3 regions of the Brevibacillus nitrificans genome follow, and region 2 is predicted to be linked to each of the others. Evidence: riboswitches for the same ligand, from Rfam matches in the RefSeq annotation. Region 2 holds a riboswitch; each other region holds the start of a gene.
What was found. Region 2 has a riboswitch for cobalamin ahead of EDM59_RS11140 (energy-coupling factor ABC transporter permease). Riboswitches for the same ligand answer to the same signal wherever they lie in the genome.
Positions count from the first base shown of each region.

Region 1: it holds a riboswitch for cobalamin, as region 2 does, so the genes downstream of both, EDM59_RS00920 (ABC transporter substrate-binding protein) here and EDM59_RS11140 (energy-coupling factor ABC transporter permease) in region 2, are expected to answer to the same signal.
Region 3: it holds a riboswitch for cobalamin, as region 2 does, so the genes downstream of both, cobO (cob(I)yrinic acid a,c-diamide adenosyltransferase) here and EDM59_RS11140 (energy-coupling factor ABC transporter permease) in region 2, are expected to answer to the same signal.

Region 1 is NZ_RHHU01000001.1:178,304-189,015, reverse strand. Features, by position in the region: gene EDM59_RS00960 (metal-dependent hydrolase) at 1-100, opposite strand, end outside; gene EDM59_RS00955 (nuclear transport factor 2 family protein) at 181-540, opposite strand; gene EDM59_RS00950 (APC family permease) at 733-2,022, shown strand; gene EDM59_RS00945 (MerR family transcriptional regulator) at 2,168-2,929, shown strand; gene EDM59_RS00940 (SDR family oxidoreductase) at 3,064-3,819, shown strand; gene EDM59_RS00935 (pyridoxamine 5'-phosphate oxidase family protein) at 3,808-4,386, opposite strand; gene EDM59_RS00930 (phosphotransferase family protein) at 4,443-5,381, shown strand; gene EDM59_RS00925 (MBL fold metallo-hydrolase) at 5,458-6,405, shown strand; cobalamin riboswitch at 6,527-6,686, shown strand; gene EDM59_RS00920 (ABC transporter substrate-binding protein) at 6,869-7,855, shown strand; gene EDM59_RS00915 (FecCD family ABC transporter permease) at 7,857-8,894, shown strand; gene EDM59_RS00910 (ABC transporter ATP-binding protein) at 8,900-9,676, shown strand; gene cobU (bifunctional adenosylcobinamide kinase/adenosylcobinamide-phosphate guanylyltransferase) at 9,695-10,261, shown strand; gene EDM59_RS00900 (YitT family protein) at 10,538-10,712, shown strand, end outside.
Region 2 is NZ_RHHU01000005.1:223,677-234,388, reverse strand. Features, by position in the region: gene EDM59_RS11155 (spore germination protein) at 1-625, opposite strand, end outside; gene EDM59_RS11150 (GerAB/ArcD/ProY family transporter) at 615-1,715, opposite strand; gene EDM59_RS11145 (quinone-dependent dihydroorotate dehydrogenase) at 1,862-2,950, shown strand; cobalamin riboswitch at 3,115-3,312, shown strand; gene EDM59_RS11140 (energy-coupling factor ABC transporter permease) at 3,455-4,216, shown strand; gene EDM59_RS11135 (energy-coupling factor ABC transporter substrate-binding protein) at 4,213-4,497, shown strand; gene cbiQ (cobalt ECF transporter T component CbiQ) at 4,494-5,297, shown strand; gene EDM59_RS11125 (energy-coupling factor ABC transporter ATP-binding protein) at 5,294-6,151, shown strand; gene EDM59_RS11115 (sigma 54-interacting transcriptional regulator) at 6,641-8,587, opposite strand; gene EDM59_RS11110 (RraA family protein) at 8,885-9,520, shown strand; gene EDM59_RS11105 (glutathione ABC transporter substrate-binding protein) at 9,554-10,712, shown strand, end outside.
Region 3 is NZ_RHHU01000010.1:153,488-164,199, reverse strand. Features, by position in the region: gene EDM59_RS14400 (histidine phosphatase family protein) at 1-313, opposite strand, end outside; gene cobS (adenosylcobinamide-GDP ribazoletransferase) at 310-1,047, opposite strand; gene cobU (bifunctional adenosylcobinamide kinase/adenosylcobinamide-phosphate guanylyltransferase) at 1,044-1,589, opposite strand; gene cobD (threonine-phosphate decarboxylase CobD) at 1,586-2,692, opposite strand; gene cobO (cob(I)yrinic acid a,c-diamide adenosyltransferase) at 2,692-3,240, opposite strand; cobalamin riboswitch at 3,365-3,579, opposite strand; gene EDM59_RS14375 (hypothetical protein) at 3,828-4,256, shown strand; gene EDM59_RS31060 (hypothetical protein) at 4,253-4,516, shown strand; gene EDM59_RS14365 (spore germination protein) at 4,688-6,109, shown strand; gene EDM59_RS14360 (Ger(x)C family spore germination protein) at 6,117-7,301, shown strand; gene EDM59_RS14355 (GerAB/ArcD/ProY family transporter) at 7,304-8,413, shown strand; gene EDM59_RS14350 (hypothetical protein) at 8,410-8,622, shown strand; gene EDM59_RS14345 (histidine kinase dimerization/phospho-acceptor domain-containing protein) at 8,707-9,087, shown strand; gene EDM59_RS14340 (ATP-binding protein) at 9,148-9,489, shown strand; gene EDM59_RS14335 (tryptophan RNA-binding attenuation protein) at 9,504-9,728, opposite strand; gene EDM59_RS14330 (M15 family metallopeptidase) at 10,008-10,712, shown strand, end outside.

The DNA of each region.
Region 1 (10,712 bases), on a different contig from region 2:
CCGTGAAGAAGAGGCTTTTCTTCATGCTCTTGGTCTCGCTATCCTTCTTCTTTGCACCGTACAGCGCCAACCCAAACAAGGTATGCGTGATCGAATCCATGCGCCGCTCCTCTCCGTTTTGTTTATCTTAAAAGAACATGATTGTTGAAAAAGTGTGAGGATTCTGAGAAGGAACGGCGGTTATTCTTTCTCTTTTTCCAAAAACGTTACCTTCTTGATCAACTGATCCTTTACCTCATAAATCGCTACAGCCTGAAACGGTTCCCGATTGTCCCGGCCGCTGACTTCCTCCAGATCGATGACAAATGAACCAAATGTAATCCGATTTTGGATAGCCGCACGATTGTTGGGATTGGCTGCAAACATTTTGGCATAGCGCTCCCGCAGTTCGTCTTCTCCCCGCACGAGCACGTTTCCACTCGGGTGCTCCGTGATTTCGATGTCGGAGATGTAGGTGGATACGAAGCCTGCTACATCCTGCTTGTTATAGTAATCCAACTGCAACTGGACGACTTGCTCGGGTGTTTTCTTTTCTGACATGTGACTGCCTCCTTGGGTTTTGCTCGTTCGCAAGCATGATGGTCATTCTCATTCTTTTCTATGGTAGCAGAAGAGAGGAAAAGCGAGCAATCAAGATGAAAAACTGACCTTCCTGATTTGTAGAAAATTGACCCTTTTAGCAGGTCAAATTCTAAGTAAGATGAGAGTATTGGCCATAAGGGAGGATTTACCATGAAACAAACGTCCGTGCAATCCGCTTTTCAAGAGATTTTATCCTTACCTCAAATTGTAGCACTTTATGTGGGAGCGGTCGTTGGCTCGGGAATTCTACTCATCCCGGGATTGACCGCTGAGCTGGCTGGTCCTGCTTCGATACTGGCATGGTTGGTCATGTCTATTCTGGTCCTTCCGATGGCGATCACGATGGGGCTGTTATCAGCGAGGCATCCCCACTCAGGAGGAGTCTCCCATTTCGTCCGTCTGGCCTACGGAGATCGCTTTGGCAACGCGGTAGGCTGGTTTTTTCTTTTGTCTGTGCCGATAGGCGGTCCGATCCTGGGAGTGACGGGAGCCAAGTATTTTGCGATATTGATGCATTGGGGAGATAGCGAGACTTACTGGATGGCAGCCCTGATCTTCTTCATCGTCCTCCTGATGAACGTATTCGGCTTGCAGCTGGCTGGCAAAGTACAGACGATCGTCGTTTCGCTGATTATCGCCATCCTGCTGCTCGCCATATTCACAGCCATTCCTCACTATGACGCGGCTAACTTTACCCCATTCATGCCAAACGGCTGGTACAGTGTCATGCAAACCGCGGTCCTCTTGTTTTGGTGCTTTATCGGGTGGGAAGCGGTCACCCATCTCTCGCAGGAGTTTGTCAATCCACAAAAAAACGCGATTCGCGGCGTTCTGTGGAGTGCGGGAGTCGTTGCCCTGCTTTACTTTGCCGTCGCGTTTTTGACCGTTGCGACACATAGCTACGGAAGCCAGAAGTCAGCGGCTTCCCTGAGTGTTATGGTGCAGCTCTCACTAGGACCGATCGGCGGATGGATCGTCGCTGTAACGGCATTGTTCATCTGTATTGCATCGGCGAATGCCTATGTAAGCGCCGCCTCGCGTATCGCCTATTCCCTGGCGCAGGAAGGAATTGCCCCGAAGTGGTTCGGCATCTTGCATCCGAAATACAAGACTCCCATTGGAGGACTCACATTCATTTCAATGGCGTTTATCGTGGTGCTGATTCTCTTGGCGAGCGGGGTGATTTCCTTTGCCCAACTGATTCAATTGCCGAATGCCACCTTTTTTGCGACCTACATTGGAGGGTGCTTTGCGGGAGTGCGGTTGCTGCGTGATTCTCGCTTGGGCCAACTCTGCGCTTGGATTTCCCTGCTCGTCTCGTTTGGTCTGTATCCTTTTCTCGGTTGGGCCGGTCTGTACCCAGTGGCGATCGTCGTCTTTTTGCAGCTGTGGGAATGGCGCAAGCAACGGCTAAAGGCGAAGGTATCCATAACGTCATAAAGCGAAGACTCATTCCCGTAGCGGGGTATGAGTCTTTTTTCGTGTGCCGAAAACTAGGAGAGATGCGAACAAAATCGTTGTTCGATTGGTTATTGACTTTGACGGTGCGTCAACGTGTACGATGAATTTGTCAGGAGGGATGACCATGGAATATACCGTACAAAAGCTGGGGCTCCTGGCGGGCGTCAGTACCCGGACGCTCCGATACTACGACGAGATTGGCATTCTCAAGCCGGCGAGAATCAATTCGTCCGGGTATCGCATCTACGGACCGTCAGAGGTGGATCGTTTGCAGCAAATCCTTTTTTACCGCGAGCTGGGTGTGACCTTGGAGGAAATCAAGGAAATACTCGCATCGCCTGCTTTTGACGCCATTTCGGCTTTGCGAGAGCACAGGATAAAGCTGCTGGAGAAAAGAGAGCACTTGGATGCGCTGATCGCAAACGTCGATCTGACGCTAGCAGAGAAAGAAGGGATGAAAACCATGAGCGACAAACAAAAATTCGAAGGCTTCAAGCAAAAGCTGATAGACGATAACGAGCGACAATACGGCGAGGAAATTCGGGCCAAGTACGGGGAGGAACAAATCAACAAGTCCTATCAGAAGCTCAAAGGGATGACAGAGGAAGAGCATGCCCGGCTGGAGGAATTGGCGAACGAGATCTTGCAGACGCTGGTGAAAGCGATGGAAACGAATGATCCGGCAGGAGAGCTTGCGCAGAAGACGGTTGAGCTTCACCGACAATGGCTGAGTTTTTACTGGGCGGAATATAGCAAGGAAGCACATAAGGGACTCGCACAGATGTACGTAGACGATCCGCGTTTCACCGCTTATTATGACAAAGCAAGGCCAGGAGCTGCTGTATTTTTGCGAGACGCCGTGTCGGTGTATGCAAGCAAGGAATGAATAAGCAGGCTGCTGTCCAAATCCAGGATGGCAGCCTTGTTTCATTTACAAGGGCGATATACCGAAAAAACAGGAATGGGACAGAACGTAGCCAAATAAATGAAGAGAGGGTTGATCGACGAAGGAGGGATACGATGGAGAGGCTCAAAGGGAGCGTTGCCGTCATTACAGGAGTGAGTCATAAAAAGGGCATAGGGGCAGCAATTGCACGCGCTTTTGCAAGGGAGGGCGCGGATGTCTTTTTCGCTCATTGGCAGGCGGAGGAAGAATGGCCAGACAGCTTTCAAGCAGAACTCGCGAGTTTCGGAGTACGCTGCGTGGGCATGTCCATCGATTTGGCGGACCCAGAAGCGCCCAGCCAGCTGCTTGACACGGCTGCGCTTACCATCGGCGCTCCTACTATCCTGGTTAACAACGCCGCCTATTCAACGAGAGACGGTTTCGAGCTATTGGATGCAGCGACAATGGACGCGCACTATGCCGTAAATGTCAGGGCAACCTGCTTGCTGAGTGTAGAATTCGCCCGGCGTATCAAGCAAGACCGCCGGGAAACGGGAAGAATCATCAATCTCACGTCTGGACAAGGTCAGGGCCCGATGCTCGGGGAATTGGCGTATGTGGCAAGCAAGGGAGCCATTTCAGCCTTTACCCTGACGCTGTCTGCAGAGGTGGCGCCGCTCGGGATTACTGTAAATGCGATCAATCCGGGACCGACCGACACGGGCTGGATGTCCCCCGCTTTGGAGGAGGAGCTCGTGCCCAGGTTTTTACTCGGGCGTATGGGACAGCCAGAGGACGCGGCACGCCTGGCGGTTTTTCTAGCCAGCGAAGAAGCGCAGTGGATCACGGGGCAGGTTATCAACTCGGAAGGTGCCTTTTTACGTCGCTGAACCCGTAGTATCTCGAAGTCGTTCTCCTAGTGGAGTGACGCGTCCGTCCATGCTGGTGGTATTTTTCTCCCGGTGGTATTCGACGAGACCATCTTCGCCTTTGGCCACCGCCCATTTCTGCAGCGTGTCACGTTCCCCCGTATAGGAGTAATACGGGACGGAAAAGCCGCACGAAGTCTTGACGCTCTGCACGTTCACGACAATGATTTGCCGGGCTCCCGGGAGCAGTTCAAACCGAGGGGCAAGCTGCTCCCATTCGGGTGTATCAGGCAAAACGACTTGTCCCCTTCCGTACAGACGCAGGATCATGGGTGGGCCTTCAAAGGCCATGAACATAATGGTAATGCGCCCGTTCTCGGCGAGGTGGGCGCTTGTTTCATTGCCACTGCCGGTCAGGTCGAGATAGGCGACTTCTGTCGAGGAGAGAATTCGCAGTGTGTCATAGCCTTTTGGTGACAGGTTTACATGGCCGTGGTCATCAGATGGGGCGGAGCCGACGAAAAACAGATGCTGCTTTTTGATAAAAGCTTCATGCTCAGGTAAGATCTCGGAAAATTGTTTTCCCAAGTCAAACACCTCCCTTTCAATTGGGTGCACGGAAATCTGCGAAAGAAGGACTATATATGACAAACAACCGTACAAAGGGAACGGCTATGCCAGAGCGAGTCCTGCGATGGATCGTTGCATCCGTGGAAGCAGCTTCCGAGGTCCACCACGTTCAACAGCTTCAGGGAGGAATTTCCTCCCTGATTCATCGTATCACGCTGCGACGATCGGGGGTAGAGGAGAGCTATGTCGTCCGGCAGTTCAACAACGAGGATTGGCTGCGGGAAGAGCCGGACTTGGCATGGCATGAAGCGGAGAGTCTTCGGCATGCGGAGCGATTGGCGATACCGACGCCAAAGCTGATCGCCTACGACGAAACAGGAGAGCATGGCAATGTTCCTGCACTGCTCATGTCTCACCTGAACGGCTCCGTTGTTCTAGAGCCCCGTGACAAGCAGGGATGGATCCATGGACTGGCGAGCACACTCGTCACCATACACAACAGCGATACAGACGACTTCCCCTGGAAGTACGCTACATACCAAAACCTCGAAAAACTGGAGGCTCCGGCTTGGGGAAAGGATCGAGCCATGTGGCAGCAGGTAATCGACTATGTAAAGCGGCCGCGCCCGGCCTTTCCTCCGAGATTTATTCACAGGGACTATCACCCGACCAATGTGCTTTGGGCAAATGGAGAGGTAAGTGGGGTGGTCGATTGGGTGAATGCTTGCGTGGGACCAGCGGGCATTGATGTAGGTCACTGTCGAGTCAACCTTGCCCAGCTCTATGACGTAGAAACGGCTGATGCGTTTTTGACGGCGTACCAGCAGGAAGCAGGAGAATCTTTTAGGTATGACCCGTACTGGGACCTGGTTTCCTTGACTGACATTTTGTTTGGACCGCCTCAGGTGTATGCCGGCTGGACAGCGCTGGGCTTTACAGGCTTGACCGATGCCCTGATCGCTGATCGTCTCGAAGAATACGCCAAAAGCTTGGTGGAGCGAATCGCTAGGTGAAGTGATTGGTTTTCGCCTGTTCCCTTCTTATGGTAAAGTGGAAATATTCCTATCCAATAAGGAGGCAAGAGCGGAAATGCAGCCAAAAGAGCCACTCCAATTGGGGCAGCGCATCCATCTGATTGACGGTTTCGACATGGGTTGGCCAGAGAGAACAGGCACCTATGTCATTGAGGAAGAACAATTGACCTTGATCGAAACAGGGCCAAGCCCTTCCGTTCCATATATTCGGGAAGGCTTGGCGAAGCTAGGTTATACGACAGAGCAAGTCAAATACGTGATCGTGACCCACATACACTTGGACCATGCGGGTGGAGCCGGCTTGTTTTTGCAGGAATGCCCGAATGCGACCATCGTGGTTCATCCAAAAGGAGCGCGTCACTTGGTTGACCCCAGCAGACTGATAGCAGGTGCACGTGCTGTTTACGGCGACCAGTTTGACGAGCTGTTCGACCCGATCGTACCTGTTTCAGAAGACCGACTGATGATCAAGGCAGACAAAGAGACGCTTCAGATTGGGCCGAATTGTACGTTGGAGTTCATGGATTCTCCAGGGCATGCCAATCATCACTTCAGTATTTACGATCCGGTCAGCAACGGCATGTTTACCGGGGATACGGCTGGCGTGCACTATCCTCAGCTGCGTCAGGAAGGGATTCATTTCGTGTTGCCATCCACGTCACCCAATCAGTTCGATCCAGACAAAATGCTGGCTTCCATCGAGCGATATCGGGAACGAAAGCTGGACAGGCTCTACTTCGGACACTTTGGCATGACTGACCAGGTAGAGGACGCATTTCGTCAAGTCAGCGAGTGGCTGCCTGTTTTTGTTCGGGAAGGGGAAGAAGTGCTGGCACAAGGCTTGACGCAGGACGAGCTCGCGCAGCGGCTCCTGCATCGCGTCACTGATTTCCTGCGACAATTGGGAGTGGCAGACGAGCATGAGATTTACAAGATCATTCAGGTCGATCTGTCTGTCTGCTCCATGGGCATCGTAGATTACCTGCAAAAGAAAAACGGATAAAGCAAGAGCGGCTTCGCCAGCGAATTCTGGTGGAGCCGTTCTTGTGCTGGGAAGATTTCTAGTTTTTTTTCCTAAGGAATGCTATCATGGTGGGGAAGTATGAGAGCATGGGACAATTGGATAGGAGTACTCGCAAACAGGTGCCTCGCGTTGACAAACGGACGAGGTGAAAAGGGAAGTCGGTGCAAATCCGGCGCGGTCCCGCCACTGTAAAAGGGTGTAACCCGAAAGAAGGGTTTCTTCCCGAAAGCCAGGAGACCTGCCTGTATGCTTACCTGCTGGGTTCCTTCGCGGAAAGGATCGGCCGGATTGATTGTCTATGGCAGATAAAGTTCAATGCGATTTCGCCATTTGGGACCTGAAAAGCCGACCCTTCACTTCTAGCGTAGGAGTAAAGGGTCTTTTTGCGCTCGCTTATGGCAGATTCGCCTAGGTCAACGAGAGAAGAAAGGAAGTTTTTGAAATGAAACGATTGTGGAAAATGTCCATTCCGTTCCTGGTTGCCGTAAGCCTGGTCGGATGTGGAAATAACCAGCCTGCGCAGCCAGCTCAGCCTGCAGCACAAGAGCAAGCAGCGGCACAGAAACCGGCAGAGGCGACGACAAAGGAAACGGTATATCCTTTGACAGTCACGGATGCCACGGGAAAAGACGTGACCTTCCCAAAAGCACCGGAGCGGATTGTCTCGACCTCACCTGCGGAAACAGAAATATTGTTTGCACTAGGGCTGGATGATCGGATCGTCGGAGTGTCTGATTACGATGATTATCCTGATGCAGCGAAGTCGAAGCCGAAAGTCGGCGGGGTTGTAAAGCCAAACGAGGAAGCCATTTTGTCCCAAAGTCCTGATTTCGTCATTGGCGGAATTTCCATGGAAAAGCCTGTGGCAGAAAAATTGAAATCGTTGGGCATGCCTGTCTATGTGACACAGCCAAAGAAGCTGGATGATATCATGGGCAACATCTTGGCGATGGGAAAAATTACGAATAAGCAGGAGCAGGCAGAGAAACTGGTCGCGCAAATGAAGGACGACATCGCCCGCGTACAGGATGCCGTGAAAAACGTAAAGCCGGAAGACCGGAAAAAAGTTTACCTGGAGTTTTCTCCTGGCTGGACCGTGGGAAAAGGGGAGTTCATGGACGAACTGATCTCTCTTGCCGGTGCGACGAATATTGCTTCGGATACAGTAGGCTGGAATCCGATCAGCGTGGAGAAAATCGTCAAGGATGATCCGGATGTGATCCTGTATGCAAATGGCATCACGGATGAAAAGACAGGGAAGCAGCTTGAGGATATCATCAAGAATCGGAGCGGCTGGGATAAAATCAAAGCGATTCGTGAGTCGCAAATTTACGGAATGGATCAAAACACGCTGTCTCGCCCTGGCCCGCGGATTACCCAGGGCTTGAAGGAAGTCGCAAAAGCCATTTATCCAGATCTGGTGAAATAGGATGAAAGGGAGACTGGTTATCTGGAGCGGGGCAGGCCTTTTGCTGTTGCTTGCATCCGTGATCATTAGCATTTCGCTTGGAGCAGCGAATTTGCCGCTCTCTCAAGTCTGGCTGATCATGCTGCATCAGGTGCCGGGCCTCTCCGAAATCGTATCAGTGAGCTGGCCTGAGTCAGCCGAGCAGATCGTCATGAAGGTTCGCTTTCCACGGGTGGTACTGGCTATTTTGGTGGGCGCTTGTCTGGCGCTGGCTGGGGCTGGGTTTCAAGGAGTACTCCGAAATTCCTTGGCTGATCCGTATACCATGGGAGTGGCTTCCGGATCGGCTGTGGGGGCTGCCTTTCTGATCCTGTTTGGCCTGCATATATCTTTTCTTGGCGAGTGGAGTACGCCTGTCGTAGCGTTTTTCACGGGCTTTCTCAGCTTGTGGATCGTGATGCGCTTGGCGAATACACAGGGGAAGCTGCAGACGGAGACGCTGCTATTGTCTGGTGTTGTCGTGCAGGCTTTTCTCGGCTCACTCGTGTCCTTTATGGTCTCGCTCTCCGACCAGACCGTCAATGAAATTGTGTTCTGGTTGATGGGAAGCCTGTCTTTTCGCGGTTGGCAGTTTACGTATGTATTGTTCCCTTATCTGCTCGTCGGCCTGATCATTATGACGACGTATTCGCGTGCACTAAATCTGTTTTCGCTAGGGGAAAGGCAGGCAGCTCATCTCGGGGTGCATGTGGATCGGACGAAGCTCGTCGTGCTGATTGTCGCTACGCTTTTAACGGCGGCAGCTGTTTCCATTTCCGGAATTATCGGCTTCGTCGGCCTAGTCGTTCCCCACCTGGTACGCATGATGGTCGGGCCAGATTATCGTATCCTTTTGCCGATGTCCACGATTTTTGGCGGGATTTACGTCCTTTGGGCAGATACGCTTGCCCGGATGCTGCTGGTGCCGACAGAAATTCCATTGGGTGTCGTTACGGCGTTCCTGGGTGCACCGTTTTTTGCCTACCTTTTGAAAAAGAACAAGCGGGTTGGAGGGAGATAAGTCCAGTGATTGAGGTAGCTTCCGTACATAAATCGTACAACGGCAAGCAGGTCGTGAAGGACGCCCGCTTTTCCATAGCTCGTGGCGAGTTTTTTGGCATTATCGGCCCAAATGGAAGCGGAAAATCCACCCTGCTGAAAATGATCTCAGGGGTTGTGCCTGCAGATGGCGGTGAAATTTCCCTGAATGGCAAACGAATGGGCTCCTATTCCCGCAAAGAGCTTGCGCGCCTTTTGGCTGTCCTCGAGCAGGAAGCCCTCCCTCCCGTTGGCTTTCGCGTGCGGGAGGTGCTGGAGATGGGAAGATTTCCTTATCAGAACTGGTTGGGAGAAGAACCAGAGGACCCGACTCCGTTGATTGAAGAAGTCATCGAAAAGCTTGGACTCGGCGAGCTTACCGAGCGGACGCTGGACCAGCTAAGCGGTGGAGAAAAGCAGCGTGTCGCTTTAGGAAAAGCTTTGGTACAAAAGCCAAGGGTGCTGCTGCTGGATGAACCGACGACGTTTTTGGATATTGGGTACCAGATTCAGCTGATGGATATTGCCCGCAGCTGGCAGAAGAACACGCACGTAACAGTCGTAGCTGTCCTGCATGATCTAAATTTGGCTTCGCTCTACTGTGATCGGATTCTGATGCTGCACAAAGGAAATCAAATCAGTGTAGGGAACCCCCAGGATATTTTGCAAAGCGCGCTGATTGAACAAGTGTACGGAACGAAACCAATCGTGATGGAGCATCCCGTGCATCATCGTCCACAGATCATCCTGCAAGCAGGGTCATGATAGAAAAGGGGGAACCTCATGGTCGTGCTGATTACGGGTGGCGCCAAGAGTGGCAAGAGCTCATTCGCCGAAAAATATGCGGCGCGTCTGGGTGCAAAGGGGATCTATATCGCTACTTCCCCCGTTTTTGATGAAGAACTCGAGGAGAGGGTCAAACAGCATCAGCTGCGCAGGGCACAGGCAGCTATTCCATGGGATACCATCGAAGAGCCGCATGAGCTAACTGCCATTCTCCGAGAGCTGGCTGCAGCCGCAAAGCTGTGGGAGGAGGAGACGGTAGTTGTGGTGGACTGTCTGATCCTCTGGCTGTCGAATTGGCTGCTGCGTTTTGAGCAGGACAGGGCAGTGGAACGAATCGAGGAGCAAATGGCGTTACTTGTGGACACGCTGCGAGCTTTCCCTGGAACGCTGCTGCTGGTGACCAACGAGGTCGGATACGGCATCGTTCCCGCATATCCGCTGGGGCGCCTGTTTCGCGATCTGGCAGGTGTCATGAACCAGCGAATCGCCGCGGTATGCGATCGGGTCTTTCTCGTTACGGCTGGTATTCCGGTTGAATTGAAAAGCAGGGAGTTCATTTTCTAAGGCGCGGACCTGGCTCAGGTTCGCGTTTTCGTCCTTTTTGTGGTATCATAAAAGAAAAGCAATGGAAGGGATCAGGATACCATGCGTCCCTATAGGACGATCTGGAAACGTTTTGACCTCTCCTACATCTAGCTTCGTAGTAGTCGTTCGTCACTTTTAGACGACCAACCTACTACGGAAGCGAGGTCTTTTGTATGAGTAGCGACTTATACCTGCGAATTACCTCCCTAGTCGGTTGGCCGTCTGTGCCAAAACCGACAAAATTGCGAGGAATTCATGATGAGGAGAGCGCTGCAAGTAATCCGACGGTATAGTTTGATTTTGTTTGGCGCGTGTTTATTAGCTTTTACCTATTATCACATCAATTTTCAAAACCACCTGTCTGAGGGTGGATTCGTTGGTCTGGGTCTGGTGGCGAAATACGCTTTTGACCTGTCTCCAGCGACCGTGA
Region 2 (10,712 bases):
CGACAAGAGGAAAGAGGGAGTAGGCCTGATCGCTGAGCTTATGTTCCAAAATGGCACTGTTAATGACTTTTTTCGAACTGGAGCTAATCAGGCGGTCGCGGATTGTCTCTACGATGTCCGGTGGGGTTCCGTCCCTCATGTAGAGGAGTGCCACTTCCGATCGGGAACGAGTGCCGAGCGTCAAAAACTCACAGGCAAGAGAGAGTGTCCGCAGTCGTTTTCGGACGAGTGCGACATTCGAGGAGAGGTCCTCGATAAAGCCATCGCGTGGTCCTTTGATAGACACCTCTGTATTTGCGTCTTCGGTCGAGCGTTGGGGACGGCTGGAGATATCCCAGGCAAAAGGAGGCAGTTCACCTAGAAAAAGCAGCAGAACCCCGGCAAATAAACGATCTACCCACATATCCTCATCACTGCTGAGAAAGGAAATAGGGAGCGCGCGCAGATCGCCTTCCGACAAGCGGCTGTCGAGCTGAGGAATGACAACCTCCTGCATGTGATGAAGATCGACGAGTCCCTGGCAGTACACGAGGAGCATGGGTTGATTTTCTGCGGTTATGAAGCGAGTAATTATGACATCACCACAGTGAGAAAACAGTCTCTCCAGGTGTTCCTCACGCGTCATGGTCAGCATTCCCCTCTCTTTTGCGATTCCACAAGGCAATGCCAGCGATTACGAGTGTAATAAGTACAGTGATGAGCAAGTAGAGAGGGTAGTACACCTTGGTTAAAAACGTGACGAATTGCATGTCGCTAAAGGGGAGGCTGGTAAAGATAATCATGCTGATTCCTAATAGGGTCAGCACGATGGCTCGAGCCTTAGGTGTATGTACCTCCAAAATCTCTGTCAGCAGCATCAGGCAGAGTGAAATGCGGACGAAGGAGCCCGACAGCCACTGGAAAATCGCAAAAAATTCCATGTTCTCGATGTCTTTGCCAATCGAGAGCAGACGCCATTGTTCAAAGGCAGGGAAGCGCTGCCGTGCTGATTCGATCGGACCAAACTCAGCGATGGCTCCGGTTAGTGGGCTCAGGGTAAGGATAATGACGATGGCGATCATCGTGACGTAATGGACGAGTCGCAGCGGCTTCCTCACGTGATGCTGAAGCAAGAGAAGAAGGACCAGCTCAGAGAATCCTCCACCCGCATAGAGCATCCCATGCAGAATCGGAGGAAAGCCGTCTTGAAAGACAGGCAGCAGCAAGGTGTAATCTTTTTTTGCCACATTGCCAAAAGCAACAAAAAAGCCCAGCATTGCCACGAAAGGCAGCAGGATGGATGAAGTAATGCCTAGCGGCGCGACTCCTCCAAAGGCTGCGAGGATACAGATGCCCATTAACACGAGAGCGGTAAACCACTCTGGAGTCCGAGGCAAATAATTTACCGTTGTCCACGTTTGCGTATCGATAAGATGTACGAGTGCCATCCCGTAAAGACAAATCAATAGGGGAATGAGAATGAGGTAGCTGACGAACTTTCCACTCGTACGTCTAAGCCAATGATGCAAGGAGTGCTGGTGAAGACGTGTGTTTATGAAGGAAAGGATGCATGCCCACGCAACAAAAGGAATAGAGGAGAGCAGGACACTTAGCCACGAATCACGTTTGGCAGCACTGAGCATAAGCGGAATGACAGTGACATGGTTGGTGATTCCGATCGTCAGCATCATTGTCATGATCGCTTGGTTGATTCCGATTTTCCCATCGACTTTCATATCGTTTCTTCTTCACCTCCATACTGGGGGTACTGCTAGGATTTGCCTGCCCTCTTGGAAATATGTATCACGGATAAAGGTTACCCCCCCTATGAAAATGTGGTATTCTACTATGAGGAAAAAACGGAGCGAGGAGTGCTACAACGATGTATCAGCTTATACGCCAGTATCTGTTTCAGCAGGACCCTGAAGAAATTCATGAAAAGACGATTCACGCCCTGAAGCTGGCAGAGGATTCCGCTCCGGGGAAGGCGCTCTTGAGAATGGTTTATCAGCTGCGGGACAAGCGACTGGAAACCAATCTGTGGGGACTGAAATTTCCCAACCCTGTTGGTTTGGCAGCAGGCTTTGACAAAAATGCAGAAGTCTATCATGCGCTTGGAGCACTTGGCTTCGGCTTTGTGGAGGTAGGAACCATTACCCCGCAGGGACAGCCGGGCAATCCAAGACCGCGGCTGTTTCGTCTGCCGGAGCATCAGGCTGTCATCAACCGGATGGGCTTTAACAATCATGGTGCCTACCATGCCTCTCAGCATTTGGTTGACTTCGCCTACTCGGATGTTCCGATCGGCATTAACATAGGCAAGAATAAGGTCACACCGAATGAAGAAGCTGCGAGTGATTACAGCAAATGCATGGACATGCTGTACGCGTACGGTCATTACTTCGTCATCAACATCAGCTCGCCGAATACGCCGAATCTGCGCGACCTGCAGGAAACGGAAAGCTTGCGTGTGCTCGTGCGTGCCGTTCGGGAAAAGGCGGCGGAGCTGGAAGCGCGAGGCGTAAAGAAAAAGCCGGTGCTGTTGAAAGTGGCTCCCGATATGTCGGAGGAGCAAATGCACGACGTCGTACATGCGGCGGTTGAAGAGGGCATTTCCGGCATCATCGCGACGAATACGACGCTCTCTCGTGAAGCGGTAATCAACCATCCGAACGCGGAGGAAGCGGGCGGCTTGAGTGGAAGACCGTTGACCGAGCGTTCTACGGCCTGGGTCAAACAGATTTATCAGGAAATCGGAGACAAAGTACCGATCATTGGCGTTGGCGGCATTTACAACGGGGAAGATGCTTACAACAAGATTCGCGCCGGCGCAAGCCTTGTACAGGTGTATACCGGGATGATTTATCAAGGGCCTGGCATCGCCAAGCAAATCAATAAACAGCTGCTGAAGCTGATGGCGCGGGATGGATTTACGCATATCAGTGAAGTGGTCGGGGTAGACGCTAAATAAAAGTCTTTCTTTTGCAAGACAATCGGTGGTCCTCTCAGAGGGAGCGCCGATTTTTTTGTTCAGATACGTAACACGTACCCACAAGTCGAATCCATTGCCAATAGTTCTCTTTTTCAGTCACTTGCAGTATAATGTTGATGGACATCTCGGTCATGTCCAGGAATTTCATATTGTCGGCATGAGGTGCCTGTATGTGCAAACACACATACGGGGTAACAGGGAATCGGGTGAAAGTCCCGAGCGGTCCCGCCACTGTAACCAAGGAGTTCTCTTCGATTAGAATCCACTCATAGAATTATGGGGAAGGACGAAGAGTGCAAGGATCTGGAAGCCAGGAGACCTACCTTACAGCCACACCCAGAAACCTTCGCGGAAAGGAGAGGTGAATACGAGGCAATAGGACTGCCAGGTCAGTCTATTGTTTTGTGTACGCGGATCTCGTCCACTTTGGGGATGAGTTTTTTTTTGCCAAAAAAGGATTGGAAAAGGGAGGGAAGTGTCATCATGAATCGTTCCAGGCTGGTATCTAGCTGCTTGCTGATTGCTGGATTTATTCTCTACTTCATGTTCAATGAACCGCAGACCGGACACGCGATGCACATTATGGAAGGGTATTTGCCACTGTCTTGGGCTTTATTCTGGTGGGTCGTATTCCTGCCGTTTTTCATTTTCGGTTTGCGTTCGATCAATCGAATTGTAAAAGAGCATCCACAGATGAAGCTTTTGCTGGGGGTATCCGGGGCGTTCGCGTTTGTGCTGTCCGCACTGAAAATCCCGTCGGTGACGGGAAGCAGCTCTCATCCGACAGGAACAGGGCTTGGCGCGATCTTGTTCGGACCTTTGGCAATGACTGTGCTGGGCAGTATGGTTTTGCTGTTCCAGGCTTTGCTGCTGGCTCATGGGGGATTGACGACACTGGGAGCAAATGCAGTCTCGATGGCGGTTGTGGGACCGATGGTTGCCTACGGAATCTATCGGCTGATCGCACGCAGCGGCAAGCAGCGTCTTGCCGTATTTGCAGCGGCGGCTTTAGCTGATTTGTCTACCTATGTAGTGACCTCGATTCAGCTTGCACTGGCGTTTCCTGCTGAATCGGGCGGTGTACTCGCTTCGTTTGCCAAATTCGCAGGCATTTTTGCTGTGACTCAGGTGCCGCTTGCGATTAGTGAAGGCTTGCTCACCGTGCTTGTATGGAACTGGCTGCAAGCGTACAACACAAAAGAGCTCGTGCAATTACGCTTATTGAAACGGGAGGAATCACTGTGAAAAAAGGAATGAACTGGTTGCTGCTCCTCGGAGTAGTGGTATTGGCGGTGCTGCCGCTTCTGTTCATTAAAGATTCCGAGTTTGGGGGAGCGGACGGAGCAGCCGAAGAGGCGATCAAGGAAATCGCACCGAATTATGAGCCGTGGTTCCAACCGTTTATTGAACCGCCTGGAGGAGAAACGGAGAGCCTTTTGTTCGCGGTACAGGCGGCATTGGGGGCAGGAGTCGTTGGCTATGCAGTCGGTGTCTTTAAAGGACGCACAGAAAAAGGAAAGAAATGAACTGGCAGCAGCTTGATACCTTGTCCTACCAAAACAGGCTGAGGGATATATCGCCTGAGCACAAGCTCCTGTTCGGGGGCGTGCTGCTTCTCCTTGTATTGACGGGACATGCACTGGTTCAGCTACTGGTCTTTCTGTGGATGGGGGTGTGGGTCATCGGCTATGCCCGCATACCCGTGAAGGCTCATCTCCTGTTTCTGATCCTTCCCCTCTCCTTTTTTATCGCGGGTCTGCCTGCGATCCTGTTCGATTTGACGCAAAGCAGGATAGGGGCACCACCGGCAGGTGCCGTGCTGTCGTGGGAGGTTGGCTCCTATGTGATCTATGTGGGGCAAGCGTCTGTCAGCCGGGCTTTGGAGCTGTTCTATCGGGTGTTGGGCAGTCTCGCCTGTTTTTCGTTTTTGCTTTTCACGGTTCCTTTCGCAGAAATTTTGCAGGTCTTCCGCCGAATCGGTATGCCGGAGCTGGTTACGGATCTGCTGATGATCATGTATCGGTTTATTTTTGCCCTGCTGGACGCTTCCTTTCAGCTGTGGGTAGCGCAGCGGTCCCGTGGTGGGCACAGAGGATTTCGCGCGCTGCTGCGTGATGTCGGGATGGTGGCTACTCAGCTTTTTGTGAGGGCGATGAGAAAATACCAGTCTCTGTCCATGGGAATGGCAGCGAGAGGCTATTCTGACAGCTTCCACGTACAAAGCCTGCGCATACATACACGCTCGCCGCGTTACGAATGGGAGTCTATTCTCGGTTGCATCGCCTTGGTGCTGCTAGAGTGTCTGACGGGAGGTTGGCGGTTTTGACATCATGGTTACTGGAGTTTTCCAATCTGCAATTCACCTATCCGGGTGGCCAGAAGCCGGTGCTGAACGGGGTGAGCTTTGGGATTCCGGCCGGGAAAAAATGCGCGCTGCTCGGACGAAACGGCTGTGGGAAATCCACGTTGTTTCTGCACGCAAACGGCATTCTTCAGCCCCAGCAAGGGCAACTATTCTGGAAGGGCACTCCGTTTGTGTACAAACGGTCCTTTTTGCAGGAAATGACGCAAAAGGTAGGGCTGGTTTTTCAAGACCCAGAGCATCAGCTGATTGCAAGCACCGTCACGGAGGACATTTCCTACGGCTTGTTTAATCAGAAGCTGCCCCTTGAGGTGATTCGGGAAAAGGTCGCGAGGGCGCTCGAGTCGTTCGGATTGACCGAGCTTGCCGATGTTCCCATCCATCACCTGAGTCTGGGACAAAAACGCCGCCTCGCTTTGGCGGGAGTGATGGTCCTGGGGCCGGAGCTGCTGCTGCTCGATGAACCGACAGCCTATCTCGACCGCTATCAAACGAAAAACCTCATGCGCGAGCTGGATCAGATCCACAGAAGCGGCACGACGGTGTTGATGGCTACGCACGATATGGATATCGCTTTTGAATGGGCGGAATGGATTTGTGTGATGGATGGGGGCAGGCTCATTTTTGCGGGAGAGCCGCAGGAAGTCTTGTCCCAAAAAGAGCTGCTGGAAAGCCTGCATCTCGGAATTCCCTTGGTCGCCGAAGTATGGGAGCTGTTGCCCGCGTACTTGAAAAATGAGCTGGGAGCGGGAATCCCGCAATCCGTAGAGGAATTGAAAAAAAGACTGGAAGCCAAGCAGGAGGTCGCCTCGGTATAGAGGAGCCTCCTGCTTTTTGATTGTCCGAGATCGCATGAAAGCAGTACACGAAAAAGATAGGCTGCTTCCAGAAAGTCCAATCACATGACGGTGAGGTCTATCGCTAGACTGTGATATGGGGATGGTACTGGAATGCCGAGAATCAAAAGCTATAAAGGCTTCTTGCGATGAAAGCGGTTCTCCATTTTTTCTAGTAATGAAAATAGGAAAGCACGTAGAAAAAGTAAAAGGCTAGCTCAGGAAAAGGGAGAAATAAGCGAAGCTCTTTGGGACCCGGCCGAGGTGGAAGGAAAAAAGGGAAACACGCTTGTAAGCGTCCACCTCTGAGACGCGGCTTGGGATCTCTACTTTGGACGCGGTTTCCATTTTTTCCTGGAGCCGTGCAGAGATACCTCCTGGCAAGGGACCCAAGAAGCTGGAGCGTTTTCTCCCTTTTCCGCCCCTCCACCCAGCTTCCAGGTAAGGTGCTCAGTTCTGGGATTCCCAGATTCAATACGAGATCCCCAGCTCCTTCAGCTTCCGATAAAAAGTAGTTCGCCCCATCCCCAGCTTGGAAGCGAGCATGGTCTTATCCCCATAATATTTATCGATGTACTTGGTCATGATGACGCGTTCTGCCGCGATCAAGCTCTCCCGATAGCTTTCGTGCAGGTCAAACTCCAGCTTCTGGTCGCTCCCCCCAAGATCCGTAGAGCGGTCCTCCATGCACTCCCAGATGATCTCTCGACAGGTCTCATAATCCTGTACCTTCTGTGGCTCGCAAAGGATCGAGAAGCGCTCCAAAATATTGTAAAGCTCGCGAATGTTCCCCGGATAGGTATACTTCTGCAGCTCTGCACACAATTTCTCGATGCAGGGCTCGATGTGATGGTACAGCTCGATGTTTTGATAGCGCAAAAACTGCTTGGTCAAAAGCGGGATATCCTCCAATCGATCGCGCAGCGGAGGAATTTGGAGCTTTAAAACGTTCAGCCGATAGTAGAGATCCGCCCGGAATTTCCCTGCTTTTACGAGAGGGAGCAGGTCCTCATTGGTAGCAGCGACGACCCGGATGTTAATCGGGATGACCTTGTACCCACCGACACGGACCACTTCCTTTTCCTGCAGAACGCGCAGCAGCCGGGCTTGAAAATGCAGGGAAATCGAGTTGATTTCATCGAGGAATACGGTCCCGTTATGGGCGATCTCAAAAAGTCCCTTTTTCCCGTTTTTAGAAGCGCCCGTAAATGCTCCGTCCTCGTAGCCAAACAGCTGACTTTCCAAGAGGGTCTCCGGCAGGGCCGCACAATTGATGGCGACAAAGGGCTGAGGTTTTCGGTCGCTGTGGTTGTGGATGCTCTGGGCAAGCAGCTCCTTTCCCGTTCCGGTTTCTCCGATGATCAGGATCGTTGAGTCGGTCAACGAGAACCTTTTTGCGCGCTCCAGGGTTTGTCTCATGATAGGTGTGGCACTGATGATATCGGCAAAATGCGCTCTGGCTACCTGGCCCTTGGCTTCAGTCTCGAGCCGGTACTTTTGCTCGATATTTTGGATGTGTGTCATGTCTTGAAAGGTGAGGACGTTGCCGATTTTGACATCCTTTTGATAGATACCGCTTTTCGTCGTATTCAGCCGGGTTTGCTTGAACTTGATGATTTTGTCCTGAAATTCGTCCTCAGAGGCAAGCTCCTGCAGGGAAAGGGGAGAGACAGCGTCGGTCAAATCCTTGCCTGCTAGATTTTCAGCAGGGAGCTGGAGGAGCTGGCGGGCGGAGTCATTGACGATCGTGATCTCGTCGCGACTATCCGTTGCGATGATCCCGTCACGTACGGAATTGATGATGGCCAGGAAGGCTTGATTGCGTTTTTCTTCTTCCCGTTTGAAATGGATGATTTCCAAAGCGCGCTCGATGGACTCGACGATGCTGTTCTCGGTGTAGATCAGCGTTCCGTGCATGCCGTATTGCTTGGCGTACCGGACAGCAAGTCCTGTACCAATCACGGAGCCCTCTTTTTCGGAAAATTCCCTTATTTTGAGCTGCAGCTCTGGCGGGGTGTTGTAGTTGATGTATTCCAGTTTGATATTCAAAAGGTCCTGCAGGGTAGAGAAGTCATAGCGCAAGTCCGCAAGCTCTGCCATCGCGATCGCGATCCGGTGCGAATAAGGAATGGCTTGGTTGACGGCAGCCAGGATATCGGAGGGCGTCAAATGCAGGTGAATGATCGGGATGCTGGTTTTGCCTACGAGCAGGGCTTCGATAAAGCGGCCGGTGATGATGATGTCGGTGTCGATCTTCTCGATCAAGGACAGGATGGAAGGCACTAAGCCAGGAGTATCGGCCTGATTGATTTCCAACAACTGCAAATGAACATTTAGTTTGTGGGCGAGCTTCGCAGTGACACGCTTGGCGAGGTTAATAAAATCTCCTTGTCCCACTATGGCGATCTTGGTTGTCATGCTGTTCCCTCCTGGTAGGAGATATGGCATTTGCAAATGTCTAATTGTACCTATTTTAGTACGTTTGTATCAAATATGGAACGGATCTGTCGCACTTATAAGAGAGTAAATAATATTTTCCGAACGTATAGGAATTTATAAGCGATGCGCTTATGAATTTCGGAGCGCATGAAAACTTACCATTAAAACGCGGTCGCCACTCCTAGAATAGACCTCGATACATGTTTTCTTAATATTTAAACCGCTGGCATGTTAGTTGCATTCCTCGATTCTAGCAAACGAAAGGGGGAGCTTATCTTGTTTACGGTAAAACCAAGAGTACAAGGGGTAACGAAAGAGGTTCTCGATCTTTATGAAACGGTCAGCCCGTCGACGATCGGACATTTCACCGATTTTGGATTTCTGAATGGACTTACTCCATTGTTTCGCCCTATCCATCTGGTGGGCAATGCCGTGACGGTGCGAATTCCGCATATGGATGCGACTGCCATTCGACATGCGCTGGATCTGGTAGAGCCGGGAGATGTTCTCGTGATCGATATGTCCGGTGACGAGAAGCGCGCATGCTGGGGGGAGTTTATGACGTATGCCGCGATGACCAAAAAAGTAGCGGGAGCCATCATCGCAGGGTGCGTAACAGATGTCCGCCCGATTATGGAATTAGGCTTCCCAGTCTTTTCGCTCGGGGTGAGTGCGCTCACGACCCGTTCATTGGGAATCGAGGGAGAGGTCAATACGACGGTGAGTATTTGCGGGGTGGCCGTTCATCCGGGTGATTTGATCGTTGCCGATGATGATGGGGTATTTGTCGTCGGCCCCGAGAAGGCAAAAGAGTACGGCGAGCGGGCATTGGAAAAGCAGCAAAAGGAAGTGCAGATGCGAACAGAGCGAGGGTACGACAGCCTTTTTGCGTCACGAACAGCACGGACGTAAGCGCCATTCAAGATAAAAGGGGGAGATCTGGAGATGAAACAAAAGTGGTTTGGAAAATGGGCGGCACCTCTCGTATTGGCTGTCTCGCTATTGGTATCCGCCTGCGGCACGAGCGAAACATCCTCAGTTGGAGCGGAAGTAGAAGCGAAGGATTTGGTAGTAGGGCTGACGGGAGATCCGGTAAGTCTGGACCCGCATAATGCGACCGACACGATTTCCAGTCTGATTAACTATCAAATCCTGGATACGTTAGTGGCCTTCAACGACAAGATGGAGATCGTTCCCCGCCTGGCTGAGAGCTGGACGGTGTCCGAGGACGGGAAAACCTGGACGTTCAAGCTCAGACAGGGTGTTACCTTCCAAGATGGGACTCCTTTCAACGCCGAAGCGGTAAAAACGAACTTCGAACGCCTGGCGGATAAAAGCAAGAAGCTGAGCCGGCGGGTTCTCATCGGTCAATTCATCGACAAGATCACAACCAACGGCGATTACGAAGTCGTCTTTCAGCTGAATACCCCGCAAGGACCCTTCTTAAATAACCTGGCAGTGACAGCAAGCGGGATCCTCAGCCCCAAATCCATCAAAGAAAACGAGCAGGGAATCGCGAAAAACCCGGTAGGAACCGGCCCGTTCACTTTCAAGGAATGGACGCCAGGAAACCAGGTAGTGCTGGAAGCCAACCAGCAGTATTGGGGTGGAAAGCCAGGAGTGAAATCCGTCACCTTTAAGCCGGTTCCGGAAAATGCGGCACGCGTCATCATGCTGGAAACAGGCGAAGCTGACGTGATCGAGAAAGTGCCCGCTTCGGAATTCGAGCGGCTGAAATCCAATGACGAGGTACAGGTCATCTCCAGACCGACAAACCGGGTGCTGTACATCGGGATCAATACCACCGTGGCTCCTTTTGACCAGGTAAAGGTACGCCAGGCTCTGAACTACGCGATTGACCGCGAGACATTGGTCAACAAGCTCTACGAAGGCCGTGTGAAGCTGGCAACAGCGTCTGTGGCTGCCCAAACGTTTGGCTACAGTGATGTCGGTGCCTATCCGTATGACGTGGAGAAGGCCAAACAGCTGCTGCAGGAAGCGGGCGTCAAGGAAGGGACCAAGCTCCGATTAATTCTGGCTGCAAACGTGATTCAGGACCGCCCAGCTGCCGAGTTCGTTCAAAACAGCTTGCAAAAAGTAGGCT
Region 3 (10,712 bases), on a different contig from region 2:
CCCGCTCTTTGTCTCTTTGCATCAGTTCCTCGTATGTAAGCAGCTCCCATTGGCCAAAGGACAGCTCTCGCAGCGCAGGGACCGTTACGATCGGCACGCCCCAGCGAGACGCAAGGGGCTTCGCCGTCTGCACGCAGCGCTGCAAATCACTGGAATAGAGCTGAACAGAACCGTACTCCTCCCGCGCCAGTCTCTGTGCGAGTTCCTCTGCTTCACGCAGCCCTTGCTCGTTCAAAGAAACATCACTGTGGCCCAAATACCGCTTTTGCCGATTCATTTCTGTCTCTGTGTGGCGTATCCAGAGCCATTTCATCCCCACCAGCTCCCTGCCAATACGAGCAGCATGACTGCCTCGCTGCTCTCGATCACAGCCCCGTAGCAGTCGCCGTTCAGGCCTCCAAGCTTGCCTGCCACCGTACGCGATAACCACAGGGCAAACAGCAGCGATACCGCGATGGCTGTCACCGCTGCCCATCCGCCGAGAAACCATCCTGCTGCGAGCAAGAAGAGATAGCTGAGCCAGATGGCAAATGAAGACAGGCCTTCGCTGATGCCCTTGCCAATCCCTTTCTCAGCGGATAGATACGGCCAAAAGCGGATCGACAGCAGCACATGCGTCCTCGCCGCGAATGGCACAAGGACGAGCAGCGCCCATTTGGCAGAAGCCATTTCAGCCAGGGAAGCCGTTTTGAGCAGCAGCAGCAGAATCGCTGCCAGCACGCCCATCGCACCTACACGGCTGTCTTTCATTATGGCGAGAATTTGCTCTCGCGGTCGGCTGCTGCCCAGACCATCCGCCAAGTCCATCCACCCATCCAGATGAAGTCCTCCGGTGATGTACACCCAGACTGCAAGCGTCAATACGGCCGCAAGCAATGGGCTGAAGAGATACAACGCTGCTTGATGTATCGCACACAGGATGAGCCCGATCACGATCCCTACAACGGGATACCCATTGACACTCTTCTTCCAAGCCGTATCCGAAGGCTTCAGCCACGGGACGGGAATTCTCGTAAAAAACGCAATCGCATGCCACAACGCATTCATCCTTTTATCCTCCACGGAATCCCGGACAACACTGCGTAGACAGCATCCGCCTGCCTTGCCGTCATTTGATTGACGTCTCCCAGCACATCGGCGAACCAGCGCCCCAGTCGGCTCAAGGCTACTCCACCGAGTCCGACCTCGCTGGTAACGGCGATGACCGTCTGCTTTTGACGAGCGTCCTCTATCGTCTCCAGCCATTCCTGCGCGTCACGAAGCACTTCCCGCGTAATGGCCTCGCTTCGCAGCTCCTGCTCGGGTACGCACATCAACCGATTGCTCACCCAGGTCGACAGGCAATCGATGAGCACCACCTCATAGCCGGCAGCTGGAGCAATAGACGCGGTCAAACGCCCTCCTACCTCTACACAGCCCCAGCTTGCGGGGCGACGCGCCTGATGCCGCGCGATTCTCGCTGTCATTTCTTCATCCCAGGCTTCACCCGTTGCTACATAGAGGACAGATTCGCTCGTCTTTTCTGCCAGTTCCTCTGCAAATCGGCTCTTTCCAGAACGCACTCCACCTGTTACGAGGATGAGGCTCATCGCTCCCACCTCCCACCGCACCAGATGTCGCGCAGGGCTGACACGAGCTGTTCGTTTTCCTCTCGACCACGAACAGCCAAGCGCACATCATGTGCAGTCAAGCCGGGATACATGGCACAGCTGCGGATCAGGATTCCTTTTTTGCCGAGCAGCTCTTGCAATTGCTCCGCTGTCTTCTCTTTGGGAGAGCGAACCAGCAGGAAGTTGGCTTCTCCAGCCCATACCTTCCACCCCAGCTCTTCCCGAATGAAGCTGGTGAGGTAAGCTCGCTCCCCGGCAATCAGCTCTCGCGTCTTTTTCTCGTACTCCTGCTCTTGCAGACACAACTCGCCCGCCCGCAGCGCCAGGGCATTCACACTCCAGCTCACCTGCTTTTCACGCATGCGACCGATCACATCTGGATGCGCTATGGCATAGCCGAGCCTCAGTCCGGGGATCGCGTACATCTTGGTCATGGAACGCATGAGGATGACGTGTGGAAAGCTTTCCAGCTGGTCCGCCAGCGTATACTGTCTCTCCTCCTCCACGAAGTCGAGAAACGCTTCGTCCACGACCAGCCACGTCTTCGTCTGCTCCGCCCAGTCCGCCATTTTCACCAGCTCATCCGGCTGGTACAAAATGCCCGTCGGATTGTTCGGAGATCCGACGAAAACCAGATCCGCCGCTTCGAACAATCGGTACACCTCGCCCATCTCGGGCTTATAGCCGTTTTCTTCCACGCCGTAGCAGCCGACGACTTTTGCACCAAACTGGGTGGCCAGCTGCGCGTATTCGGAAAAGCACGGATAGACCACTCCGACCGTCTGCGGTTGAAGCCCTAGTATTGCCAGTGCCATAGCTTCCGCTGCTCCATTCGCTGGCAAGAGCCACTCTTTTGGCAAGCCCAGACGTGTAGCCAAAGCGGCCCGGAATACTCGATGCCCAGGGTCTGGATACTGCGTGACATCGGCTATGGAAGCCACCAGCATTCGTTTGACACTCTCCGGCATCCCGAGCGGATTGATATTCGCGCTGTAATCGAGAAAGTCCCCCGGAGACACTCCAAATCGCTCTGAAGCTGTCAGCAGGTTCCCGCCATGCCCAAACGTTTCTATGACGTTCATCAGAATTCCACTCCAAGGACGGCAGGAATTCCTTCGTCGTAATAGTGCTTGATCGGCTTCATCTCTGTGACCAGATCGGCCATGTCCATGATCTCCTGCTTGGCGCTGCGTCCGGTAATTACGAGGTGAATGTGCTTCGGTCTGCTTTTGATCGTCTCTAGGACGTCTTCCAGCGGCAGTACGTCATCAATCGGGAAGCGGTCGATCGCCAGCGCATTGTTCAGCTCATCGAAAATCACGACATCGTAGCCCCCGTGAAGGAGCTGCTCTTTTGCATAGCCCCACGCAGCTTGCAGCGCCTCGCGATGCTCTTCTGGCGTCTTCGTCCAGGTAAAGCCAATCCCTTTTTGCACGATGTCGATGCCAATCTTGTCAAACACGAGCTTTTCGCCATAGGTACGATCCGGTGATTTGATGAATTGCACCATCAGCACTTTTTTCCCACGTCCGGTCGCACGTACAGCCAGCCCGAGCGCCGCCGTCGTCTTCCCTTTTCCGTCTCCTGTATAGACCAGCAGCAAGCCTCGTTTTGCGTCTTGTTTACTCATGGAAAATCCTCCTGAAAATCAAATAAAAAACGCTTTGTTCTCCTTCATGCAAAAAAAGGAAAACAAAGCGCGGATGGCAAGCAAGCAACGATCCTCACCTCTTCCTTTGACCCGAAGGAAATCAGTGTAAACACAAAAACAGGCAGGTCTCCTGGCTCGAGGATCATCGCTTTCCTTCTCCTTCCCGCTCCCTATTGGGCAGTGGATGGCAGACGCCGTGAAGAAAAGCTCCTCTCTTACAGTGGCGGGACCGCGTTGGCATTTCACCAAACTTCCCTTTTAACCTTGCTCCTGCAAAAGGATTTCGCAGAAACAAGGACCTGTTTGTACTAACGTATTCAGTTGTCATTCACTCCTATGACAAACACTTGTTTTAATAATAGCAAATGCCTGTCGGGATTCAAGCAAAAGCTGGCAAAAAGGTGTTTTCCCCCTCTAGTAAAAAGAACTTCTCTAAAATCCTTTTACAAAATTTAGCAATCTACTACAGCAATGATTAGGATATATTTTCCATACAAGGAGTGAGAGAGTTGTCATCTACAGCTAGGTTATCGTCTCCCATCCGCTTGTTTTTGATGGGAGTTGTCTTGATCGCATTGTTGCTTGTCCACCTTCCCGTACAGGCTGCAGAAAAAAGGATAGAGGTTCCGGTGAAGCTAACCGTTGCTCCAGGAAATTACGAGCTTGGGGATGAAATTACCTTGGAAGCTGTAACTGAGAGGATGGGAGATTCTTATGAGGTGAAAACAGGAGATAAGCTGGGAGAGCTTCATGTGGAGACCACCCTCGAGGAGGGGAAATATATTTCGAGAATGTCATTTCTGGCCGAATACATCGGCGAGAAGACTTTTGACTACTCCATTTCTATGTACGGTGATGGGCAGGAATGGGTGGGACATGCCTCCGTTTCGATTCGGGTGAAAGATAACACGCCTCCGATGCTTCCTTCTGTGGATTCAAAGTTGCTGAAAACCCCAAAATCACCGTCACTCTCTCCCCCAATACCGCTTACATGAAAGCCGGGGAGGATATCTATCTTTCTGCCGCCTACATGGTCCAAAAGAGTCCAGCGTTTTCCGATCAGCTCATCACCTGGAATCAGCCTGGCCTTGATAAAATCTTTGGAACTTACGATGAAGAGCTCGGCGGATACCGATACCTCTATCGCTTCCATCCAGAGAAAAAAGGTACCTACAATCTCGAGGTGACCTTCCAAATGGAAAGCGATGGGGTGAAAAGAGAAGGCAAAGCGAAAACAAAAATATACGTTCGGTAAGGAAAAACGGGTACTCTGCAAGTCATTCTCTGGCTTGCAGGAGGTACCCGTCTTTTATTTGCTGCAAAGAGGACTCCCCTCCCTTTTCTCCTTTTCTTGGATATTTTGGCAACTCTCTTAACAAACTAATCTTAATAAGGAGAAAGTTGGAAGGGAGTGAGCGAGTAACCGATGCTTGATGCCGTCCTGCAGAAATTGTCTTTGTCGATGGATGTAGCCGTTTACCCTGTCGTCTCCTCGCCTTACAAAATATCGCTTGTCTATGTGTCGAGCATTGTGGACAAAAACCAGCTGCTCCAGTTTGTCATCCGACCTCTAACTGAGCATATGCCATGCGTGACAGATGATCCTGCCGAGAGCTTCCGATGGTGCAACGAATATTTGCCTGTTGCTGAAAAACAGCAGGCCTCATCCGTACAAGCGTGTGTGGAAGGTATTTTAGCGGGAAAATGTCTGATCGCCATCGACGGATTGTCTGCTGGCCTCCTACTCGATACAGCCAAATTTCCAACTCGCGCCATATCCGAGCCGACTGCGGAGACTTCGATACGAGGTCCCCAAGAAGGGTTTACGGAAGAGCTGGAGATCAATATCTCTTTAATCCGCAAGCGCCTGCGTGACCCCAGGCTCCATTTTGAAAAAATCATCATTGGCCATACCACAAAGACGAATATCAGCGTCGTCTACCTGTCTTCTCTCGCGGCAGATGAGACCGTGAACAAGATATGTTCACGTCTGCGTTCCATACAAACAGACAGCGTCCTGGAGAGCGCTTACCTCGAAGAATGGCTGCAAGAAACCATTTGGTCCCCTTTCCCAACGCTCTTGAACACAGAGCGCCCTGACGTAGTGACTGCCCACCTGTTAGAAGGAAAAGTAGCCATTTTGACAGAGGGTACACCTACCGCCATATTGGCTCCCATGACTTTTTTCCAAATGTTCGTCACCCCCGAGGACTATTATCAGCGGTCGGAGTTTGCCACCTTGCTGCGCTGGCTGCGGATTCTGGCGTTTCTTTTGGCTGTGTTCACGCCTGGTCTGTATATTTCCATCGTTTCCTTCAACCAGGAGCTGCTCCCCACACCGCTTTTGATCAGCCTTGCCGCCCAAAGAGAAGGAGTACCTTTTCCCGCTTTTCTCGAGACTCTCCTGATGATGGCTATTTTCGAGGTACTACGCGAAGCTGGACTGCGGATGCCGCGAATCGCAGGGCAAGCGATCTCCATCGTCGGTGCCCTGGTAGTGGGAGAAGCAGCTGTCGCGGCAGGACTGGTCTCGACAGGCGTGGTCATCGTCGTCTCTGTGACCGCCATCGCCAATTTCGTCGCTCCCAATTACAGCTTTGGCATCTCCCAGCGAATCATCCAGTTCCTTTTTCTATTCCTGGCAGGCTTCATCGGGCTCTTTGGCCTTTTGTGCGGCTTCCTGCTCCTGTTGATCCACCTCGTTTCCTTGGACTCATTTGGTACCGCCTATTTCGCCCCTCTTGCTCCGACAGTCCTATCTGACTGGAAAGACACGCTGGTCCGTGCCCCCAGAAAGTGGATGCATACGATGCCGAGAATCTTTCGCCCCAAGCGGAAAGTGAGGTGAATGACTGATGCCCCCTGCCAAATGGAAGCTGCCCGTTGTCGTGATCCTAGCCTCCTTTCTCCTCGCTGGATGCTGGGATATGAAAGAAATCAATCAGCTGGCGATCGTCAATCTGATTGGGGTAGACCATCACAAGAATACTGACAAGCAGGAGCTGTACTATCAAGTGATCAACCCAAAAGGGATCGCGACACAGGCAGGAGCTCCCGAGAAAGCGACGGTTTACACATACCGATTCATCGGAAGACTGGGCGATCAATTTGAAGATATTTCTCCCGACGTCATCCCCCGCCAGCTTTTTACGCAGCATTACCAGGCGATCGTCGTCTCCGAGCGGTATGCAAAAAGCGGTCTGCGAGAGTTGCTGAATTTTAAGGAAGGCCATCCTGAGCGCGGCACGAACGTCTATCTTCTCGTATCCGATGCGCCTATTGACCGGATCATGGATTCCTTTATTCCACTCGAACCGCTCCCTGGCCGTTCCATGCGATCCATCATTGAAAATCAGTCGGAAATGACCGGAAGAATCAGTACCCACACGAGAATGAAAGACCTGATCGAAAATATGGAGACGGGCCAAATCAGTGTCTTTCCGATCATCACCTACATCGGGGAAAAATCATCAGAGAACTCCAACCGACTCGAACATATTCAGGGCACCAATGGCAATATCGCTCTGCTCGGAGGAGCTCTGTTTATCCATGACCGCATGGTTGGAAAGCTAACCAAGGATGAAATGAAATGGTACAACCTCCTGAATAGAAAGCACGAGCGCTTCCTGGAAACCCTGGCCATAAACGGCGAGTCCGTGCAAGTAAGGACGTTAAATACACGACTCATGAAAAAACTGGAGCTTCACGGTGAAGAGCCGATCCTGCATATCCAGCTCTTTGCCAACACTAATCTCATCTTCAATGACCAAAAAGTCCCTACCTCCACTACCCTCTTCAACCAGATTGAAGCCGAATTCAATCAGAGAATCCAAAAAGAGTCGCAGCGATTCATTGAGGACTCTCGCAAAAAAGGCTGGGACGTCCTGGGGATCCAATATCTGCTTCACTTAAAAAAAGGGGCCCAATGGAAGCGGCTTGCCGAAGATAAAGACCGCTGGAAAAAAGTCAAGGTCGTCATCTCTTCCCACAACAAAATTGAGACGATCGGGAGCCTAATCAGCCCGTACAAAGGGGAGTAATCATGGAAAGCAAGAGCATTACAGCATGGCAGATGTTTCTCTTGGTTTTTAGCTACACATTGGGTACGGCCATTTTTCTAAGACCGGGAGAACTCATTTTCACAACCAAGCAAGATGCATGGCTGGTCCCGCTATGGTGCGGCCTGCTCGCGACGGTTCTCGCCATTTTCTGGCTGCTGCTAGCTCGGAAGTTTCATGGTCAAAGCATCGTACAAATCTGCGTGACGGTACTTGGGAAAAAAGCAGGGACGCTTTTTGGACTCCTGTATGCCTGGTATTTCATCCATTTATCCAGCTGGGTGGTCCGAAATTTGGGTGATTTCATGTCAGCCACGATCATGCCGCGAACACCGATCACTTCCTTTCACCTCTTGTTTTTGCTCGTCTGCACCTACGCCGTCATCCAAGGAATCCGCACCATCGGCAGGGTCTCGGAATTTTTGACACCCTTGATCTTTTTGACTTTTTCCCTCGTCTGGATTACGAGAGGCGGAGATTGGAACTTTGAGAGATTTTTACCGGTTTTCGAGCTGGATCTGTGGAAGTCGATTGTTGAAAATCGGCAAATGCTTGCTTTTCCGTTCATGGAAACGAGTGCCTTTTTGATGATCTTCCCACTCGTCCACGACGGCAAATATGTGAAGCCGTTTCTAAAGGGCATCGTTTTATCGTCCTTGACGCTTTCACTCGTGACCTTCCTTACGATTGGCATTCTAGGTGTCGTCCGCGCATCGCATTTGACCTATCCCCTGTTTACGATCGCGAAGGAAATCGATTTCGGCAACTTTATCCAGCACGTTGAGGCGACCACAACCATGTTTTGGATCTTTGCCATCTTTGTCAAATTAACCGTCTCGTTTTACTGCGCTACGCTGGCGCTATGCCAGCTATTCCACATCCAAAAGCGGGGGGTTGTCGCCTTTCCTCTCATCTGGCTGATTGCAGGCATTGCCCTCTCTGATCATGCAAACGTCGTGGAGATGATGGATTGGGATCACAAGTATGACTTCGCTTATCAGCTCCTTTACAGTCTGTTCATCCCACTCCTGCTCATCGCCGTCAGCTGGATGCGTAGAAATCATGTACGTCATGGGAGTGAGGAGTCCGTATGACCATGCTTGTCCTGATCTATGCAGCGGTGACCTTCCTGCCGATGCACGTCTTCGCTCGAAAGGGCTACGAGAAAAAGGAGATCATCCTCTTTTTTATCCTCTCCACCCTGAGCTTGTTCGTATGGCTGAGCATTCTGCTCAAGCATCCGTTCAGTCCAGATACCATTGCTGCTTGGACCATCGATCGTTTTCTTGAACTACTGCCCTAAGAGATCTTCCTTGGAAAAACAAAGAGCAACCCTATAGACTCTTCGATCCGCTGCGAATAATGGTATGATCAGTAGATAGTGGCTATGATTCTCGCGGAGGTGGAAAGTGAACAATCAGCATGTTCACACGAGCGCAATGTGAAAATATCCTGTTTCCCATTGCGGGACGAACGCGATCAAGTCAGTGGATGGGCCTCGATCATTCGCGATTTTACGGAAGAAAAACAGGCACAGGAGCTTCTGCTTCGAACCGAAAAGCTGTCTGTCGTGAGAGAGCTTGCGGCCGGTATCGCCCATGAAATCCGCAATCCTTTGACTTCTGTTAAAGGTTTTTTGCAATTGCTAAAATCCCAAGCCTTGGAAAACGGTATATACTACGACATCATGCTGTCGGAAATGGACCGCATCGATTTGATCCTCGGTGAGATGCTCATGCTCGCCAAGCCGCAAATAGCCCATTTTTAGCGAAAAAATGTCTGTTCGCTGCTGGGAGAAGTGGTAACGCTTTTAGAGGCACAAGCAAATATGTGTAACGTACAAATCGTGATGAAGTCCGCTGCGGATGACATCTATGTAACCTGTGAGGAAAATCAGCTGAAGCAAGTGTGCATCAACTTTATCAAGAATGCCATTGAAGCCATGCCAGATGGCGGGGAGCTGACAATTCAGCTGGAGGTGGAAAAGGAGACCGTCTCCATTCGCTTTATTGATCAAGGAGTTGGAATTCCCAAAGATGTCCTGGAGAAATTGGGACAACCTTTTTTCACAACCAAAGAAAAAGGAACCGAAAACCACGATGGAACCGTTCACGTATCCAGCGAGGAACAGAAGGGAACAACCATTGAGATTCGATTATCCGGGCTGTAAAGAATCATCAGGATTTACGAATGCTTTTTTATAAAGTGAAGCAAAGTTTGACCAAGTGCAGTTAAGATAACTCCTCTCCCGTCACACTTGGGACAAGCTGCCTTTTCCTCGTTCAAAATTACATATTTTTCTCCATTGCAATGCGGGCAGGGCAGTTCTAGATCATCGGTTGATATCGTGACTGACACTTTTCTCACCTTCCTTTTTTGGTGTGCGCGTTCTACTGGATCTGCGAGCATCCAACACTTCCATACTTAGGTTACCATACCAAAAGATTAGAGGGTCCTTCAACTCATTTGGCGGCGGTTCAGACGATACTTTTTCGTCTTGAACCGCCGCTCTTTTCAGGCTGGAGGGCTCCGCAAACTCGCTGGCGATACCTCTTCTTCTCCCTTTCCATCCGATAATTGCAGAAAATTAAATATAATTGCAGTTTACTAAAAACAGATTTTCCGCTACCATATTTCCTAAAGTCATCCAATCCTACCAAACATCAACCTACCAAGGAGGTGAACGATATGAACTATCCTCTGATCCCAGCAAAACACGATGATCGAACGGCCTACACGCCTCCAGTAGTAGAATGCGGCGAAGCGATGGTCCCTCTCTCTACTATCTCTCCTAGAATCACGGTCTACCCTGCCTACTATCACCTCGGCTATGCAGGCACTCAGACAGAAGCTTACCTGCGCAAAGGAGTCGCTGACAGGCTGATCCTGGCCGCTGACCGGCTTCCCGATGACTTGCGGCTGGTTGTGCTCGACGGCTGGCGCTCGCATGAAGTACAAGCGTCCCTGTACGAAGGTTTTCGCCAGGACCTGATCGCACAGGGCTGGACGGACGAAGAGGAGATCACAAAAGAGCTGAGCAAATTCGTGGCAAAGCCTACCACCGATATCTTGATTCCCTCTCCCCATCTCACGGGAGGAGCCGTTGATCTGACGATAGCAGGACCTGATGGCTGGCTTGACATGGGGACAGACTTTGACGATTTTACCGAGAAGGCGTTGACTCGCCACTTCGAAGAGCTTTCCGAGCCTAGCGAAAAGGACATCGAGATTCGAAACAACCGACGTCTCCTCTATCACATCATGATCGATGCCGGCTTCACCAACTATTCCAACGAATGGTGGCATTACGAGTACGGCACCCGCTCCTGGGCACGTCAGACGAATGGGCAGCCATTCTACGGCGGGATTTTGGAAATGAACGAAAAAAATGTT